2 regions of the Cedecea sp. NFIX57 genome follow, and region 1 is predicted to be linked to the other one. Evidence: predicted binding sites of a transcription regulator. Region 1 holds the regulator's gene; the other holds the start of a gene.

Region 1 (4,587 bases):
AGGTGGCCTATATTGGCGATGACTTGATCGACTGGCCAGTCATGGAACGAGTCGGTTTAAGCGTTGCCGTTGCTGATGCTCACCCATTATTGACGCCAAAAGCGGATTATGTGACCAGAATTAGCGGTGGGCGAGGTGCAGTGCGGGAAATCTGCGATCTTCTGTTGATGGCGCAAGGCAAGCTTGATGAGGCTAAAGGGCAATCCATATGAGCAAGACCAAACGTTGGATTATTTTCCTGCTCGCCATTGCGGCATTAGTGCTTATCGGCCTGAATCTGACGGAGAAGGACGAACCTAGCGTAACCGTTAACAACGACACGCCGACTTACCAAAGCGAATTCTCCACAACGGTCGTATACAACCCGCAGGGCGCGTTGAACTATAAGCTTATTGCTCAACACGTTGAATACTTTTCCGATACTGGCATTTCATGGTTCACTAAGCCGGTCATGACTCAGTACGATGAAAATAAAATCGCCACATGGGAAATTCACGCGGATCGCGCCAAACTTACCGATGATAAAATGCTTTATTTGTACGGCAACGTCATCGTCACAGCGCTAACGCCTGATTCTCAGTTACGCAAAATCACGACGGATAATGCGCAGGTGAATTTAATCACTCAGGATGTCGCTTCTGACGATCTTGTTACCCTGTACGGCACCACATTTAACTCCAGTGGCCTGAAAATGCGTGGCAATTTACGCAGCCAAACTGCACAGCTGATTGAAAAGGTTAAGACCTCTTATGAAATCCAAAATAAACAAACTCAGCCTTAAACTTGTTCTGCTTGGTTCGCTCTTTGCCGCACCTTTGTCTGCCTGGGCACTGACGGGTGATACCGACCAACCTATTCATATCGAATCCGACCAGCAGTCTCTCGATATGCAGGGCAACGTCGTCACCTTCACCGGCAATGTGGTTGTGACCCAGGGCACGATCAAAATCAACGCCGATAAAGTCGTTGTGACCCGCCCAGGCGGTGAACAAGGCAAAGAGGTGATTGATGGCTATGGTAACCCTGCTACTTTCTATCAAATGCAGGACAACGGTAAGCCGGTAAAAGGCCACGCCTCAACCATGCATTATGAATTGGCTAAAGACTTCGTTGTGCTGACCGGCAACGCTTACCTTGAACAACTGGACAGCAACATCACCGGCGACAAAATCACCTACCTGGTGAAAGAGCAAAAAATGCAGGCGTTTAGCGAGAAAGGCAAACGCGTGACCACCGTACTGGTACCGTCTCAGTTGCAAAACAAAAACGGCCAGCAACCGGCACCGAAAAAGAGTAACTGATTCGTTATGGCAACTTTAATTGCGAAAAACCTGGCCAAAGCCTACAAAGGCCGCCGCGTAGTCGAAGACGTCAGCCTGACCGTTAAATCAGGTGAAATTGTGGGGTTACTCGGGCCGAACGGTGCCGGTAAAACTACGACGTTTTACATGGTGGTGGGGATCGTGCCACGCGATGCGGGCAACATCATTATTGATGAAGAAGACATCAGCTTACTGCCACTACATGCTCGCGCGCGTCGCGGCATCGGTTATTTGCCGCAGGAAGCGTCCATTTTCCGTCGCCTGAGCGTATTTGATAACCTGATGGCGGTACTGCAGATTCGTGACGATCTTACGTCAGAGCAGCGTGACGATCGCGCTAACGAGCTGATGGAAGAGTTCCACATTTCGCACCTGCGCAACAACCTTGGGCAGTCGCTCTCCGGCGGTGAACGTCGCCGCGTTGAAATCGCCCGCGCGCTGGCGGCCAACCCGAAATTCATTTTGCTGGATGAACCCTTTGCCGGGGTTGACCCTATTTCCGTTATTGATATCAAACGCATCATCGAGCACCTGCGTGACAGCGGCCTCGGCGTGTTGATTACCGATCATAACGTCCGCGAGACGCTGGCCGTCTGCGAACGCGCTTACATCGTTAGTCAGGGGCATCTGATTGCCCACGGCACACCGGAAGAAATCCTTGAAGACGAGCAAGTTAAGCGAGTCTATCTGGGCGAAGAGTTCAGACTCTGATAGGGTGGGAAGTCTTACACGACTTATTTGAGGAAGTTTGCTCTGAACATGAAGCAAGGTTTGCAATTACGGCTTAGCCAACAACTTGCTATGACGCCCCAGCTGCAGCAGGCCATTCGTCTGCTACAGCTCTCAACGTTAGAGCTTCAGCAAGAACTCCAGCAGGCACTGGACAGTAATCCATTGCTTGAGCAAACCGACCTGCATGATGAGATCGATACTCAGGAAATGCCTGAGAGCGAAGCAATGGATACCCGTGAAGCCCTCGAGCAGAAAGAAATGCCCGATGAGCTGCCTCTGGATGCCAGTTGGGATGAAATTTACACCGCCGGTACCCCTTCAGGGACAGGAACGGACTATCTGGACGATGAGCTACCGATCTACCAGGGTGAAACGACCCAGTCACTCCAGGATTACCTGATGTGGCAGGTCGATCTGACACCATTTTCCGATACGGATGCCGCTATTGCGACGTCTATTGTCGATGCGGTGGATGAAACCGGGTATCTCACTGTTCCACTGGAAGACATTCTCGAGAGCCTGGGCCACGACGATGTCAGCCTTGACGAAGTGGAAGCCGTCCTCAAACGTATCCAACGTTTTGATCCCGTCGGCGTTGCCGCGCGGGATTTACGCGATTGCCTGCTGATTCAGCTTTCTCAATACGCCAAAGAGACCCCATGGCTGGCGGAAGCCCGGCTTATCGTTAGCGATCATTTAGATCTGCTGGCAAATCATGACTTCCGGACGTTGATGCGCGTCACGCGTATCAAAGAGGACGCGCTTAAAGAGGCCATGTGCCTGATTCAGTCTCTTGATCCCCGCCCTGGCCAGTCGATCCAAACGGGTGAACCTGAGTACGTTATCCCTGATGTACTGGTGCGCAAACACCTGGCGCGCTGGGTTGTAGAGCTTAACGCAGACAGCATCCCGCGTCTCAAAATCAACCAGCAATATGCAGCCATGAGCGGCAATACGCGCAATGACAGTGACTCGCAGTTCATCCGCAGTAACCTGCAGGAAGCGAAATGGTTGATCAAAAGCCTGGAAAGCCGCAATGATACGCTATTGCGCGTGAGCCGCTGCATTGTCGAACAGCAGCAGGCCTTCTTTGAGCACGGTGAAGAGCACATGAAGCCGATGGTGCTGGCCGATATTGCTCAGGCGGTGGACATGCATGAGTCGACAATCTCCAGGGTGACCACTCAGAAATATTTGCATAGCCCACGCGGCATCTTTGAATTGAAATATTTCTTCTCCAGCCACGTCAATACCGAAGGCGGCGGTGAAGCCTCCTCCACGGCAATTCGGGCGCTGGTGAAGAAGTTAATAGCTGCGGAAAACCCCGCCAAACCGCTGAGCGACAGTAAGTTAACCTCAATGCTGTCAGATCAAGGTATCATGGTGGCGCGCCGCACAGTTGCGAAGTACCGAGAGTCTTTATCCATTCCACCGTCAAACCAGCGTAAACAGCTGGTGTGACTTCACCGATAAGGAAGACACTATGCAGCTCAACATTACGGGACAAAACGTCGAGATCACTGAGGCACTACGTGAATTTCTGAACTCGAAATTTGCCAAACTGGAGCAGTACTTCGAAAGAATCAACCAGGTCTATATTGTATTAAAGGTGGAAAAAGTCACCCATACAGCGGATGCTACGCTGCATGTGAACGGTGGAGAACTGCATGCCAGTGCCGAAGGCCAGGACATGTATGCGGCGATTGACGGCCTGATTGATAAACTGGCCCGACAGTTAACGAAACACAAAGATAAACTAAAACAACACTGATAATCCGGGCATCCGATGTGCATATGGCCGGCCCGCTGCTTAAGTAGCGGGCCGTTTGCACAAAAGTGCTTAGGTGAACTTATGATGAACAACGATTCCGCTCTACAACTGAGCAATGTCCTTAACCAGGAATGTACTCGCAGTGGCGTCCACTGCCAGAGTAAAAAACGTGCGCTGGAAATCATCAGCGAACTGGCAGCCAAGCAGCTTGGTCTTCCACCACAGGTCGTTTTCGAAGCCGTACTGACCCGTGAACGTATGGGCAGTACCGGCATTGGCAACGGCATCGCTATTCCTCACGGTAAACTGGAGGAAGATACGCTCCGCGCCGTTGGCGTCTTTGTTCAACTGGAAACGCCAATCGCTTTTGATGCCATCGACAATCAACCGGTTGACCTGTTATTTGCGCTGCTGGTACCGGCTGACCAGACAAAAACTCACCTGCACACGCTTTCCCTGGTGGCCAAGCGTCTGGCGGATAAAACTATTTGTCGCAGACTGCGCTCAGCCAGCAGCGACGAAGAGCTTTACCAGATAATTACTGAAACAGAAGTCGATCACGACGGCGAAAACGAATAATCGGCGCGTTTGATGTCTCAGACAGATAAATCGGGGGAATGATTACATGGTGCTGATGATTGTCAGCGGCCGCTCAGGTTCAGGGAAGTCTGTAGCCTTGCGCGCACTGGAAGATATGGGATTCTATTGCGTGGATAACCTGCCGGTTGTCCTGTTGCCAGAGCTGGCAAAAACGCTTGCCGA
Region 2 (4,587 bases), on a different contig from region 1:
GTCGCCGAGGGCATAAATATCCGGGTCAGACGTTTGCAACTGGCTGTTCACCTTGATGCCCCGGTTAACCTCAAGCCCTGCATGCTGCGCCAGCCCAACGTTCGGGCGCAGGCCGATGGCAGAGACTACCGCATCGACTTGCAGCTTACGTCCGTTGTTGAGCGTGGCGCACAGCCCTGACTCCATCTGGCTCACCGCTTCCAGACGCTGGTTGAACAGCAGCTCGACGCCCATCTCGTTCAGGCGGGACTGCAGGCGGCCGCTAACCTCTGCCGGAAGCAGCGATGCCATCAGGTGGCTGGCGTTATCCACCAGCACAACTTCTTTGCCCGCGCGGCAGAAGTCCATCGCCAGCTCGCTGCCGATCAGCCCTCCGCCGAGGATCATCACCCGCCGGGCGTCACGCAGCCGGGCTTCGCAGGCCTGATATTCCTGCTGGCTGTTGAGCGTCGTCATCAGCTCTTTGCCGGCAACGGGCGGCAACAGGGCGGAAGAGCCGGTCGCCAGCACCAGTTTGTCGTAGTGCCATTGTCGTTCGCCGCAGTTGACCAGTTTGTTTTTGGGGTCGAGGCTGCTGACCCAGCTATTGGCGTGCAGGGTCAGGTTGAACTGCTCCGCAAACGCGCCAGCCTGCTGGCGGGTCATCGCTTCGGCTCCCTGATTTAAACTGATGACGTGGCTCAGGTCCGGTTTGTTGTACTCGTCGGCGCTGTCGGCGGCAATCAGCCGGATGGGCACCTCTGCGCTGTGTTTGCGAATATTTTTCACCAACTGGCGGGCGGCAAAGCCCGAGCCGACTATCACAATGCCATTGTTCATTTGGCCTCCGTTGCCAGTTCGTCGAAGACATCTTTGCCCAGCGAACATTCAGGGCACAGGAAACTGTCAGGCACTTCGCTCCACGGCGTGCCTGGCTCAACGGCCTGCATTGGTTCACCCTGGGTCGGATCGTAAATCCACTGGCAAACGCTGCACTGCATGCAGGGGCCGAGGTCGGCGCCGGTGGATTCTGCTTTTGCTTCTTCGGCTATCGAATCGGCGGTGATTGCAGCCTGAGCCACCGGCAGCGGGGAAAGCGCCCACTGGCGGGCGATTTCGCGGCCATGCTCGCGGCAAAGCTCCAGTGCGTTGCCGTCCGGGCGCCATTTCGCCTTCAGGCTGAGGGACATTTCAAACCCCGCGTCCTGCAGGCGGGTGGAAAGACGATCGACCGCGCCGCCGCTCCAGCCGTGGGAGCCGAAGGCGCTGGCGCGTTTGTTGCGAAAGCGCAGCCCGGTGATCTCTTCCACCAGCCCGGCGATTTTCGGCATCATCACGTTGTTCATGGTGGAGGTGCCGACCAGCACGCCTTTGGAGCGGAACACGTTGGTCAAAATTTCGTTTTTATCGCTGCGGGCCACGTTGAAGATTTTCACCGCCACGCGCGGGTCAACTTCGTGAATGCCCTGGGCAATGGCGTCCGCCATCATGCGGGTATTGTTCGACATGGTGTCGTAGAACAGCGTGATGCGGTCTTCCTGGTAATCGGCCGCCCATTTCAGGTACAGCTCAACGATTTGCGTTGGGTTGTCGCGCCAGACCACGCCGTGGGAGGTGGCAATCATCTCCACCGGCAGGTTGAAGCCGAGGATTTCGGTGATTTTTGGCGTTACCAGGCGGCTGAACGGCGTCAGGATGTTGGCGTAGTAGCGCTGGCACTGTTCGAACAGCTCAGTCTGATCCACTTCGTCGTTAAACAGGTGTTCATCGCAGTAATGCTGGCCGAAGGCGTCGTTGCTGAACAGCACCGCATCGCCGGTCAAGTAGGTCATCATGCTGTCCGGCCAGTGCAGCATCGGCGTTTCAACGAAGATCAGCTGTTTGCCATTGCCGATGTCCAGGCTGTCGCCGGTTTTCACTACCTTAAAGTTCCACTCCGGGTGATGGTGATGGCCATTAATGGAGTCGATGCCGTTGGCGGTGCAGTAGATTGGTGTGTGCGGGATGCGTGACATCAGCTCGGTCAGCGCCCCCGCATGGTCTTCTTCCGCGTGGTTGATAATGATGTAGTCGAGCGTGTTAAGGTCGATTTCACGCTCAAGGTTTTGCACAAACTCGCGGCTGAACTTGTGGTCGACGGTGTCGATCAGGACAGTTTTTTCTTCGCGAATGAGGTAGCTGTTGTAGCTGCTGCCGCGCAGCGTTTTATATTCCGTGCCGTGAAAATCACGCACTTCCCAGTCACGTTGCCCAACCCACTGAATGTTGTTTTTAACCTGAATAGCCATTGAGAACCTCATTGATGTCATAGCGTTAAGTGCTTCAATGAGTGTGTTATTGCGAGTATCGTGCCAGTTTTTTAATGCTTTGATTTTTAATGTTTTGTTGTTTTGTGGGGGTTGTGGTGTTGTCATAATGACATTGTTTTTTTTAGTCATAATGACTCTGGTGTTTGTCATTTTGACTACTCAGGCGTAAGCTGAACGCCCCGCGTTTCCGGAGCCTCCCCATGAGCCTGTCGATGTCTTCTCTCGCCGCCATTGCAATCGAACTGCAGAGCGGCATCAGCCATTCCGATCGCTTTACCCGCGTTATCCGAACCCTGAGGACGCTGCTAGGTGGCGATGCCACGGCGCTGCTGCGCTACGAGTCGCGACATTTCTATCCGTTGGCGATAGATGGCCTTGCCATCGACGTGCTGGGGCGGCGCTTTGCCGTGGACGCCCATCCGCGGCTGGAGGCCATTGCCCGCGCAGGAGACGTGGTACGTTTCCCGGCCGACAGCGAACTGCCCGATCCGTATGACGGCCTGATTCCAGACCATGAAGAACTCAAGGTTCACGCCTGTCTGGGGCTGCCATTGTTTGCTGATCAGACGCTTATCGGCGCGCTGACCGTGGACGGCATGGATCCTTATCAGTTCGACAGCTTCAGCGATGAAGAACTCAGGCTGATTGGCGTGCTGGCGTCCGGGGCGCTGAACAATGCTTTACTGCTGGAACAGCTTGAAAAGCAAACGCCGGAAGGTATGGTGCAGCCCGCTATTGCACGTGAAGCAGCCGGGGAGATGATTGGCCGCTCAACTGGCATCATTCAGCTGAAAAAAGAGATCGAGATTGTTGCCAGTTCCGATCTGAACGTGCTGATTACCGGCGAGACGGGCGTGGGGAAAGAGCTGGTGGCGCGCGCGATTCACGCTGGATCGGCCAGGGCGGCAAGTCCGCTGGTTTACCTAAACTGTGCCGCGCTGCCGGAAAGCGTGGCGGAGAGTGAACTGTTCGGCCATGTGAAAGGAGCTTTTACCGGGGCGATTCATCACCGCACCGGCAAGTTTGAAATGGCGGATAACGGCACGCTGTTTCTCGATGAAATCGGTGAATTACCGCTGGCGCTGCAGGCCAAGCTGCTGCGCGTGCTGCAGTACGGCGATATACAACGAGTGGGGGACGACCGCAGCCAGCGTGTGGATGTGCGGGTACTGGCCGCGACTAACCGCGATCTGCGCCAACAGGTGCTGGCCGGTGAATTCCGCGCCGACCTGTTTCACCGCCTGAGCGTCTTTCCGCTGCAGGTTCCGCCGCTGCGCGAGCGGGGAGAGGACATTGCGCTGCTGGCCGGTTTTTTCTGCGAGCAAAGCCGCGTGAAGATGGGCCTGAAACAGGTTGTGCTTAGCGAATCGGCTCGGATACTTCTGGCGCAGTATGGCTGGCCGGGGAATATTCGCGAGCTGGAACACGCCATTTATCGCGCGATTGTACTGGCTCGTGCCGGTTATCCGCAGGGCGAGCTTGTGCTTCAGCCTCAGCATTTCCAGCTTTCTGGCCAGCGGGATGTGGTAGCCCACGAGCCAGAAACTTCGCCTGTAGAAACCCCTTTTGTCAGCCTGCGGGAAGCGACCGATGAGTTTCAGCGCGGCCGGGTTATTGAAGCGCTTGCCCGCAATGGCAATAACTGGGCGGCCAGCGCCCGGCAGCTCGGCGTCGACGTGGCCAACTTTCACCGGCTGGCGAAGCGGCTGGGGGTGAAGTCACCGCGAGGGAGTACCTCTTAACTTCAACCGCAGATAAATTCATCATACAAACTCGTTGTTTAGCGGCGAAGCGGCGCGGATAATCGCTGTGTATTTTTATATATAACGAGGATGCTATGGCTTTGACTTCAGCACGCAGCGCGGGCGCCCTGGCGCTTTGCTCACTTCTTTTCAGCGCCCAGGCGCTGGCTTCATCCGATATTCGCGTCACCTATGCAGGTTCGATGGGCAAGGTAATGGACCAGTCCCTCGGCCCGGCCTTTGCCAAAGCAAACCACGGTGATTACCAGGGACAGGGGCAGGGTGCTTACGGAATGGCGCGGCTGCTCGCCAGCAAGAAAATTACCGCCGATGTGTTTGTCTCTATTACCCCTGGCTCTATGCAAATTCTGAAAGATGCCGGACTGATTGACGATGCCGTGCCGGTGGCCATCACCAGCATGGTTATCGCTTATAGCCCGAAAGGGAAATACGCCCCGCAGTTTGCCGCCGCGAGCGGGAAAGATGCCAGCTGGCTGAAAGTGCTGGCGACGCCGGGGCTGAAGTTTGGCCGTACCGATCCGTATAACGATCCTAAA

The links. Region 1 encodes sigma-54, which starts transcription at its own class of promoters, with help from an activator protein. Its sites were predicted from a motif close to GTTGGCACANNTTTCGCTNT; they were not measured.
Region 2: a site for sigma-54 is predicted at 2,316-2,335, ahead of norV (anaerobic nitric oxide reductase flavorubredoxin). Genes of this name have one in related genera too.

The regions. Positions count from the first base shown of each region.
Region 1 covers NZ_FXAS01000008.1:86,129-90,715, forward strand. The annotation lists gene kdsC (3-deoxy-manno-octulosonate-8-phosphatase KdsC) at 1-212, shown strand, start outside; gene lptC (LPS export ABC transporter periplasmic protein LptC) at 209-781, shown strand; gene lptA (lipopolysaccharide ABC transporter substrate-binding protein LptA) at 750-1,301, shown strand; gene lptB (LPS export ABC transporter ATP-binding protein) at 1,308-2,033, shown strand; gene rpoN (RNA polymerase factor sigma-54) at 2,082-3,515, shown strand; gene hpf (ribosome hibernation promoting factor) at 3,538-3,825, shown strand; gene ptsN (PTS IIA-like nitrogen regulatory protein PtsN) at 3,907-4,404, shown strand; gene rapZ (RNase adapter RapZ) at 4,451-4,587, shown strand, end outside.
Region 2 covers NZ_FXAS01000023.1:62,494-67,080, reverse strand. The annotation lists gene norW (NADH:flavorubredoxin reductase NorW) at 1-819, opposite strand, end outside; gene norV (anaerobic nitric oxide reductase flavorubredoxin) at 816-2,267, opposite strand; gene norR (nitric oxide reductase transcriptional regulator NorR) at 2,489-4,030, shown strand; gene B9Y90_RS18525 (extracellular solute-binding protein) at 4,126-4,587, shown strand, end outside.